One region of the Arthrobacter sp. GW822-FHT05G07 genome, then DNA from elsewhere that is predicted to be linked to it. Evidence: predicted binding sites of a transcription regulator. Region 1 holds the regulator's gene; the other holds the start of a gene.

Region 1 (5,188 bases):
AAGGTCGTTGACCGGACCACATTGATCCTGGACATCTTCGCCCAGCACGCCAAGAGCCGGGAAGGCAAGGCGCAGGTTGAGCTCGCGCAGCTCGAATACCTGCTCCCGAGGCTTCGTGGTTGGGGTGACTCCATGTCCCGTCAGGCCGGTGGCCAGGTGGGTGGAGCAGGCGCTGGCATGGGCTCGCGTGGTCCGGGTGAAACCAAGATCGAACTTGATCGACGGCGAATCCGCACCCGCATGGCCAAGCTGCGTCGTGAAATCGCCGCGATGAAGCCAGCGCGCGAGACCAAGCGCGCCAACCGCCGTCGTAATGCTGTTCCGTCCGTCGCCATCGCCGGGTACACGAACGCCGGCAAGTCGTCCCTGCTCAACCGCCTTACCGACGCCGGTGTCCTGGTGGAGAACGCCCTGTTCGCCACCTTGGATCCCACGGTCCGCAAGGCGCAAACCCCGGATGGCATCGGCTATACCCTCGCAGATACCGTTGGATTCGTTCGTTCACTGCCAACCCAGCTGATTGAGGCTTTCCGGTCCACGTTGGAAGAAGTTGCAGATGCGGACCTGATCCTCCATGTGGTGGATGCATCGCACCCTGATCCTGAGGGCCAGATTGCCGCAGTAAGGGCCGTTTTCACCGAAGTGGATGCCCGCAAGGTTCCGGAAATCATCGTCCTCAACAAGGTTGATGTCGCGGATCCCTTTGTGGTGGAGCGCCTTAAGCAGAAGGAACCCCGCCACGCTGTGGTGTCCACCCGCACGGGTCAGGGTATTGCCGAACTGCTGGAAGACATCAGCCGATCCATTCCCCGGCCTGGCGTGCGCCTTGAACTGCTCATTCCCTACGACCGCGGGGAAATGATCAACAAACTGCACAATTCCGACTCGGAAATCCTCAGCCTTGAGCATGAGGAGAACGGGACCCGCGTAGTTGTCATGGTGCGTGAAGGTCTGGCTGCCGAACTGGAGTCATTCGTCAGTAATGGTTGAGAAGGTGGCGGCGGACGGCGTCGAGTCGGCGGGGGAGAAAGCCACCCTCGAGTTGTTGGACCGGGCTGTTGCCGGCATGGGCGGACAAAGCCGTACGGGTCAGCACGAAATGGCCAAGTATGTAACCCGGGCTATTGAGACCGGAGAGCATTTGCTGGTCCAAGCGGGAACGGGAACGGGTAAGTCCTTGGCTTACCTGATTCCGTTGATCGCTCATTCCATGGACAGCGACAAACCGACGCTCGTGTCCACCGCCACCTTGGCACTCCAGACTCAGATCGTCGGCCGTGATCTTCCCCGGCTGCTGGAGACGATCAATCCTGCCCTTGAGCGTCCGGTCAACGTGGCACTGGTCAAGGGCAGGGCCAATTACGTGTGCCTGCAGAAACTTGAAGGCGGATTTCCCAGCGAAGAGCCCTCCGAAGGGCAGCTGTTCTCCTTGGGCGAGGACACCAGCGTGCCTCACTTTGCTGCCTCCATGGGCGGGCCGCAATCCCAGCTGGGCAAGGAAGTAGTCCGCCTCCGGGAATGGGCGGAGAAGACCGCTACGGGCGACCGGGACGAACTGATGCCGGGCGTCACTGACAGGGCCTGGCGTCAGGTGTCCGTCACGTCCATGGAGTGCTTGGGTGCGCAGAAGTGCCCTCTGGCCGAGGAGTGCTTCAGCGAGCTGGCGCGCTCCAGGGCGGGGGAGGCCGACGTCGTGGTCACCAACCATGCCATGCTTGCCGTCAGCGCCTTCGAAGGCCTCGCTGTGCTGCCTGAGTACGACGTCGTGGTGGTTGATGAGGCGCATGAGCTTCAGGACCGCGTGACCGGTGCCGTTTCAGGGCAGTTGTCGGTGGCGATGGTCCACGCTGCGGCATCCAGTGCCCGCAAGCACACAGCCATAACAGTGGACGCCCTCAACGCTGCAGCGGACCGGCTGGATATGGCCATCGCCGGCGTATCCAACGGGCTGTTGCCCAGTGGCCTCAACGACGAGCAGCTCGATTGCCTGGACCAATTGCGGGACGCCACGCGCGCTGCGCTCTCGGATTCGAAGACTGATTCGTCAAGCGCAGTGGACGGCGGCCGCCAGCTCGCGCGCTCACGGCTCATGCTCATCCTGGAACTGTGCGAGCGAATGCTGGCCGCCAAAGAGAACCGGGAAGTTGTCTGGTTCTCGCGGAACAGCACATTCGACCCCCAGCAGGGCTATTCGCAACCGGATGAGACTGCCCCGGCTTTGATCAATATCGCCCCGCTCAGTGTCGCGGGACGGCTTCGGGAGGGCCTCTTCGCCGGCCATACCGTGGTGCTGACTTCCGCCACGCTGGCCATAGGCTCTGCCTTCGAGCCGGCAGCAGGCGGCCTCGGCCTGATTGGCGACGGTGCCCCGAGTTGGACAGGGATCGATGTCGGATCGCCCTTTGACTACCCCAAGCAGGGTGTGTTGTACGTGGCTAAGCACCTGCCCAAACCCGGTCGGGGAACTTCGCCCGAGGCGCTGGACGAATTGGAAGACCTCATCCGGGCCTCCGGAGGCGGGGCTCTGTGCCTGTTCTCCTCACGGCGTGCGGCAGAGGAAGCAGCCGATGCCATGCGACTCCGGCTGGACGTGGATATCCTCTGCCAGGGCGAATCAACTATGGCGGCCCTCGTAAAGCAATTCGCGGATGAGCCGGACACCTGCCTCTTTGGAACAATGTCACTGTGGCAGGGGGTCGACGTTCCTGGGGGCTCATGCCGTCTGGTGGTGATTGACCGCATTCCCTTCCCGCGCCCCGATGATCCCCTCATGACTGCCCGCTCCCGGGCAGTGGCACAATCAGGCGGGAATGGCTTCATGGCCGTATCAGCAACGCACGCTGCCATCAGGCTGGCGCAGGGCGCTGGCCGCCTGATCCGCTCGACGGGCGACAAAGGGGTAGTGGCAGTGCTCGACTCGAGGCTTTCGACGGAACGTTACGGAGGCTTCCTGCGTGCCGCCCTGCCGCCCTTCTGGGCAACGACGGACCGATCAGTGGTCCGAGGCGTTCTGGAGCGTCTGGGCTCCGCTAAGGCCCCGTAGCGCAACCTTCGCGTGGACACCTGCTGGTGTCCACGGGAAGGGGCGTCTAGATGGAGCTGCATCTAGGGGGAACGGCGTCTAGAGAGAGCGCAGTACCGAAACTACTTTGCCCATGATGGTGGCCTGATCGCCGAGGATGGGTTCGTACTGGGTGTTTTGGGGGAGCAGCCACGTATGGCCGTCACGCTGGCGGAAGGTCTTCACGGTTGCTTCGTCATCCAGCAGGGCGGCCACGATGTCGCCGTTGATGGCGTCGTTCTGGCGGCGGACCACCACCCAGTCACCGTCACAGATGGCGGCATCAATCATGGAGTCGCCGGCCACTTTCAGCATGAACAATTCGCCGTGCCCCACAAGTTGCCGGGGGAGTGCAAGTACGTCTTCCACCGTCTGGTCAGCCAGGATTGGGCCACCGGCAGCGATGCGGCCAACCAGCGGAACCATGGCGGTATCGCTGGCGCTGGCGAGTTCCGTTACGGCAAGGCCACCCGCGCTGCGAAGGGTGGTGGGCGCTTCCACTCCCGGAATCGCCCCACCATCAAGGGTCAGCGGCATCAGGACTTCCATGGCGCGCGGACGCTTGGGATCCCTGCGGAGATAACCAAGCTTCTCCAATTGGGACAACTGATGAGTGACGCTCGACAAACTGGCCAGACCCACGGTGTCGCCGATCTCACGCATGCTGGGCGGGTAACCGTTGTCATTGACCGACCGTTGGATGGTCTCCAGGATCTTCTTCTGCCGGACAGTCAGGCTCTTGGGACTCTTTTGAGGCTGCTGGCTCCGCAGGGGTGCCCCGCCGCCTGTGGCTTTCGCTGCCATGTTCGCCAATGCCTTTCCTTTCGGCCCCGAACCGTGCCCGGGGTTGTCGGGTCTGCAAAAAATGTCAGACCCTCCTGTTCCACTGAAACAGTGCTGTTTCTTCACTCAAACGTAGGGCAGGCACAGGCGTTTATCAAACATTTGTTCTAGCGAGTCTCGACACCGTTCGTTGATAAGTGCTAAAAATGTCATAGCAAGGTTCGAATATGTGTTCTATAAACCTGATGCTGAAGCCGGATGTTCGAACATAGCGTTCGAATATCCGGAGCCAGAGGAAGGGAACACCAAGAATTGGCCGCCAAGCACCGGGCACCCCGGAGCTTGGCAATAGCTCAGAAGGGCTCAGCTCATGTCCGCAATCACTACGTTCGCTGATTTCCGCACCACCCAGGCACCTGCTCGCCTGCGTCTCACTCGGCGGGGACGGATTGTTTTCTTCGGCATTCCGGCAATGCTGCTGGTGGCGGCACTGCTGAGCCTGGCCGGTTTCATCAACTCTCCAGCCAAGGCCTCGGACTCGCAGTCCCAACTACGTCCGCCCGTTGCCGTCACCGTCACGGTTCAGCCGGGGCAGTCCCTGTGGGGCATCGCCGGCGCTGCCGCTCCCGAGCGGGACCCTCGGGATGTCATCGCCGAGATCATCCAGCTGAACGACCTCCGCGGCGGTCGCATCCTGCCAGGCCAGCAGCTGTTCGTTCCGGCGAACTGAGCCAGTTCCCATCCGCGGGAACCCGTGGTCGGGCGTCACAGTTAGTCGGCAGTACCGGAGGCCCCTTAAACTAAGTTGGTGAGTGACCAGCTTGAGCGACTTGACCGACTTCCCCTCCGGACCAACCTGCGTGGACTGAGCCCCTACGGCGCACCGCAGCTTGATGTCCCCATTCTGCTCAATGTCAACGAGAACACTCATGGCGTCCCCGCAGATGTCCAAGCCGCCATCACCGAGGCCGTAGCCGCTGCGGCCACAGGACTGAACCGCTATCCGGACCGCGAGTTCACGGAACTTCGTGAAGCCTTGGCCGAGTACCTTGGCCACGGACTTTCTCCGGACAACATTTGGGCCGCCAACGGATCCAATGAAGTCCTGCAGCAGATCCTTCAGGCATTTGGCGGACCCGGCCGCAAGGCCTTGGGCTTCCCTCCCACGTACTCCATGTACCCCCTGCTTGCCAGTGGCACAGACACCGAGTATGTCCGCGGAGTGCGTGCCGACGACTACGGGCTGGATGCCCAATCAGCCGCTGCCCAGGTTCGGGAAACGGGAGCCAACATTGTGTTCCTGTGTTCACCCAATAACCCCACGGGTACAGGCCTGAGCCTTGA
Region 2 (5,188 bases), on a different contig from region 1:
TCGCGCCAGTGCAGCCTCAGGAGATCGGCAACGGGGAGCTTGGAGATTTCATTGTTCTTCTTGGCCTCCGCGAAGGCAGGCGGCTCGTGGAGGGTGCGGCGTATGAAGAAGGCAACCAATACCACCACTGCGCTGAGCCAGAACGGGATGCGCCAACCGATGCCGTACTTGATGTCGTCGGGCAGTGCCACCACCGGGATGAACACCAACGCAGCCAGGATCTGGCCGCCCTGGGTGCCGGTAAGGGTCCAGGAAGTGAAGAAGGAGCGGCGGTTGTCCGGGGCGTGCTCCAACGTCATTGAGGAGGCGCCGGCCTGCTCACCAGCGGCAGAAAGTCCCTGGCAGAGACGGGCGAATACCAGCAGGACGGGTGCCCACCAGCCGATGGTCTTGAAGTCCGGGAGGCAGCCGATCACGAACGTGGCGGCACCCATGAGGACCAGCGTGAACATGAGGACTTTTTGTCGGCCAATGCGGTCACCGAAGTGGCCCAGGATCACAGCGCCCACGGGGCGGGCAACGTAAGCGAAGCCGAAGGTCGCGAACGACATGATGGCTGCGTTGGCATCGGCAGACGGGAAGAACACATGCGGGAAGATCAGGGCTGCGGCCGAGCCGAAGATGAAGAAGTCGTAGTACTCAACGGCGCTGCCAAGGAAGCTGGCAAGCGCGGCTTTCTTGGGAGTTCCTGCGGTGGTTTCAGTGCCTGGCGTCGCTGACGGCATTGTTTGACTCATGAGGGGTTCCTTCTGTGACGACGATGTCGCGGATCTTGCTTCGGTGGGAAGACCAGAGCGAGGTGCGGCCGGATCATCCCGAAAGTAACCACATGGTGAGAGCTACTTGTGCAATACAGCAATAGTGGCTGTGAGTGGGGTCACTTGTCAAGAGAAGTCCCCACCATCTAGAAATAGCTCTCACTATGTGAGAGCATCGAGGTATGAGTGTGAAAGAGGACACAAAGACCGACATGGTCGGCAAGGCCCTGAGCCTGCTGGTACTTCTGGGCAATGAGCCGCGTGGCGCAAGTGCGGCCGATCTGGCCAGGAGTGCCAGCCTTCCGTTCAGCACCACCTATCGCCTGCTGGGTTCGCTCACCCGTGACGGGTTCGTGGACTACGAGCCCGATGGGCGCCGTTATCATCTGGGATTGCGTGTCTTCCAGCTGGGTCAGCGCGTTTCCAACCACCACGGTTTTGCCGCGACAGCGCTGCCGGTCCTCCAGCGAGTCACCGAGCGCACCCATGAGGCCACCATCCTGTCCGTCCGCGACGGCAACCACCACCTCACCGTGAACAAGGTGGATGGCCCCAAGACCTTCCGCGTCACCAGCGACCCCGGGCACTTGGGCGCCTTGCACACCACTTCCGTGGGCAAGGCACTCGTCGCGTTCGAAGAAGAGGTCGAGCGGAAGCGACTCCTGGAAGAGCTTCCTCTGGATCCGTTGACCGAGCACTCGATCACCGACCGGGACAAGTTCCGGGCCGAAATCGAACAGGTGCGCCGCCAGGGATACGCCGTGATGGATGAAGAAAACGAGATCGGCATGCGCGCTGTTGCCGTCCCGGTCCTCAACTCCCAGGGTCACGCCTTCGCCTCACTCGCCGTCGCAGTGCCGGTCTTCCGCCTCACCATGGAGGAACTCATCGCGCACGTCCCCACCCTGCAGGAAGCCGCGGCTGAGCTCGCGGCCCGCCTGCCCCAGCGCTAACTCAACTGACTGGCATGAGTGGTTGTTTTCAGCGCTCAGAACAACCATAAATGCCAGCTAGTTGGGTGTGGATCGCCTTGATGTTCGCGATAAGAACAAGCGTGCGGAATATGAACACTTGTAGTAATCTAAATAACACCCGGTCAGGCGGCGCCCCAGAAAAGCGCCAAACGCCCCGGGTGCTGAAGTCAAAGGAGCTTTAGGATGAGCAACCGAGCCGAGTCCGTTCTGGTGGGCCTCATAGGCGAAGGGGTCATGCCCTCGCTCACGCCGCCCATGCACGAACGCGAAGCCGATGTGCAGGGCCTTCGCTTGCTGTACCGCCCCCTCGACCTGCTGGAACTCGCATTGCCGGCCACCGCCGTCGGAGACCTCCTCACAGCGGCCCACCGCATGGGCTTCAACGGCCTGAACATCACGCATCCTTGCAAGCAGCTGGTGCTTGAACACCTTGACGAAATTTCCGACGACGCCCGTCGCCTGGGTGCCGTCAATACGGTCCTGATTCAGGACGGTCGGTTTACCGGCCACAACACGGATTTCTCGGGCTTCGGCTCCGCGCTCGCCGACGGTCTCCCGAATGCCAAGCTGGACCGCGTTGTCCAGCTCGGTGCGGGCGGTGCAGGTTCCGCCGTCGCCTATGCCCTCCTCAAAGCCGGCGTCAGCACGTTGAACCTCGTGGACATGGACCCGGCACGGGCTGCGGAACGGGCCGCTGAACTTGGCGGCCTCTTCCCGCAGGCCACAGTCACCGCGCACGCCCCCGCAGAACTCGGCGACATCATGCCCCTTGCCGACGGTCTGGTGCACTGCACCCCGATCGGCATGGCCGCCCACCCGGGACTGCCCCTCGACATCGAACTTCTGGAGCCACGCCAGTGGGTGGCTGACATTGTCTACCGCCCGATTGAGACGCAACTCGTCCGCGAAGCGCGGGCAAAGGGCTGCGACGTCCTCGACGGCGGCCGGATGGCAGTCGGTCAGGCGGCTGACGCTTTCCACCTCATCACAGGCCGCGAGGCCGACCGCGAGCGGATGCGGGCACACTTCCTGGAACTCATCGCAGTGGAGGACGCCGCGGCTTCGCTGACCCCCGAGCTGACGAAGGCAGGCCACTGATGCGCACCGGAATCGCCACAGTCTGCCTGTCCGGCACGCTGAAGGAGAAGATGCAGGCCTGCGCCATCGCGGGTTTCGATGGCATCGAGATCTTTGAACAGGACCTCGTCACTTCACCGCACAGCCCGGAAGAAGTCCGGAAAATGGCTGCCGACCTTGGCCTGGGCCTTGATCTCTACCAGCCGTTCCGCGATTTCGACGGCGTGACCCCGGAGCTGCTCAAGGCTAACCTCCGCCGGGCCGAGGCCAAGTTCAACCTCATGGAACGTCTGGGCATGGACACCATCCTGGTCTGCTCCAACGTGGCCACCGCAACCATCGACGACGACGAACTCCGCGCCTCCCAGCTGGCAGAACTTGCAGAACTGGCCGGGGATCACGGCGTCAAGGTTGCCTACGAGGCCTTGGCTTGGGGCAAGTACGTCAACGACTACGAGCATGCGTACCGCCTGGTGGAGATGGTGGACCACCCCAACCTCGGCACCTGCCTGGACTCGTTCCACATCCTTTCCCGCGACTGGGACACCGCGCCGATCGAGCAAATCAACGCTGAGAAAATCTTCTTCGTCCAGGTTGCCGACGCCCCGAAGCTCTCCATGGACGTGCTGTCCTGGAGCCGCCACTACCGGGTTTTCCCGGGTGAGGGACAGTTCGAGCTCGCCAAGTTCATGGGACACGTTGTCCGTGCCGGATACACGGGCCCGGTCTCCCTTGAGGTCTTCAACGACGTCTTCCGCCAGTCGGACACCGAACGGACCGCCGTGGATGCCATGCGCTCCCTGATCTGGTTGGAGGAGCAGAGCGCCAAGTGGCTCGCCAGCACCGCTGCGGAAACAGGAACTGAGACCGCCGGGGGCAACGGCAGTGCGTCCCGCCGTCGTTATCCCATGGAACTGGCCACGCTGCCCAAGGTGAACGAGCCCGCCGGCTTCAACTTCGCCGAGGTCAAAGCGGACGACACCGCGCAGCTGGAGAAGCTCCTGGGCCAGCTCGGCTTCGAGTTCGAAGGCCGCCACCGCACCAAGGACGTCCAGCTCTGGACCATGGGCCAGGCCCGCGTGATCATCAACGAGCAAGCAGCCTCGCACTCGGAACCGGCTATCGCCGCTTTGGGGTTCGACGTCGACTCTCCGGTGATTGCCTCCGCTCGGGCCCAGCAACTCAAGGCGCCAGTGGTTGCTCGCAAGGTCCAAGCCGACGAGGAAGTCTTCCAAGGCATCTCCGCCCCGGACTCCACCGAGATTTTCCTGTGCCAGGGCAGCCCCGATGGCACCGCTGCGTGGACGCATGAATTCGGCGAAGGGCTGGAGCACTCCGCAGCGCAGCGAAACGCCGTGATCGACCACGTGAACCTGGCCCAGCCCTGGCAGCACTTCGACGAAGCTGTGCTCTTCTACACCAGCGCGCTGGCCCTGGAACCGCAGCCGTTCGCCGAGGTCCCGAGTCCCAGCGGGCTTGTCCGCTCGCAGGTCATGGAGACCAGCAACGGCGCGGTCAGGCTGGTCCTGAACCTGGCACCCGCCCAGCAATCCCAGGAAACGGCACGCAAAACGTACCAGGAACACATCGCCTTCGCGGTGGACGACCTCGTGGCTACGGCCCGGTCCGCCCGCGATCGTGGCCTCGAGTTCCTGCAGATTCCCGCCAACTACTACGAGGACCTGGACGCACGGTTCGATCTTGAACCCGACTTCCTGGCCACTCTCATGGAGCTCAACCTCCTGTATGACCGGGACGCCAACGGCGAATTCCTCCACTTCTACACCGCCACCGTGGGCAGTGTGTTCTTCGAAATGGTGGAGCGCCGCGGCAACTACGACGGCTACGGGGCGCCCAACGCTCCTGTGCGCCACGCTGTCCAATACGACTCGCTTCACCGGGTTTAGACCCGAAACCAAAGAGAACCATCAACCGAAAGGAGCCGGCCGTGCCGCAAGAACAGTCAGCACAAGCGCTCGAATCCGAGGAACTCGTGCCGCCCGCAGAGGCGCATGCCGCGCACGTTTCCCCCAAGAAGGTGGAAACCCAAGCCGATCTCAGTGCTGAGATGAAGGGCATCAGTGACCGCTACGCCGAGGCACTGAAGAACGGCCGGGGCCCGGAGACCATGCCGCGCCTGGACTACGCACCGTACCGCAGCAGCATCCTGCGTCACCCCACCAAGAACCTGCACCACGCGGACCCGGAGACCATCGAACTCTACTCGCCCGCTTTCGGTCACCAGGACGTTCACGCGCTGGAGTCGGACCTGACCATCCAGCACAACGGCGAGCCCCAAGGGGAGCGCATCATCGTCGCCGGCCGTGTCCTTGACGGTGACGGCCGCCCGGTGGCCGGTCAGCTTGTGGAGATCTGGCA

What was found. Region 1 encodes LexA, which represses DNA repair genes until DNA is damaged. Its sites were predicted from a motif close to TCGAACANNTGTTCGA; they were not measured.
Region 2: a site for LexA is predicted at 1,803-1,818, ahead of AC1RJY_RS12620 (shikimate dehydrogenase). Genes of this name have one in related genera too.

Annotation. Positions count from the first base shown of each region.
Region 1 is NZ_JBXALT010000015.1:44,232-49,419, reverse strand. It holds gene hflX (GTPase HflX) at 1-990, shown strand, start outside; gene AC1RJY_RS21920 (ATP-dependent DNA helicase) at 983-3,043, shown strand; gene lexA (transcriptional repressor LexA) at 3,122-3,865, opposite strand; gene AC1RJY_RS21910 (LysM peptidoglycan-binding domain-containing protein) at 4,215-4,574, shown strand; gene AC1RJY_RS21905 (histidinol-phosphate transaminase) at 4,653-5,188, shown strand, end outside.
Region 2 is NZ_JBXALT010000006.1:325,948-331,135, forward strand. It holds gene AC1RJY_RS12610 (MFS transporter) at 1-737, opposite strand, end outside; gene AC1RJY_RS12615 (IclR family transcriptional regulator) at 941-1,711, shown strand; gene AC1RJY_RS12620 (shikimate dehydrogenase) at 1,916-2,830, shown strand; gene AC1RJY_RS12625 (bifunctional sugar phosphate isomerase/epimerase/4-hydroxyphenylpyruvate dioxygenase family protein) at 2,830-4,716, shown strand; gene pcaH (protocatechuate 3,4-dioxygenase subunit beta) at 4,758-5,188, shown strand, end outside.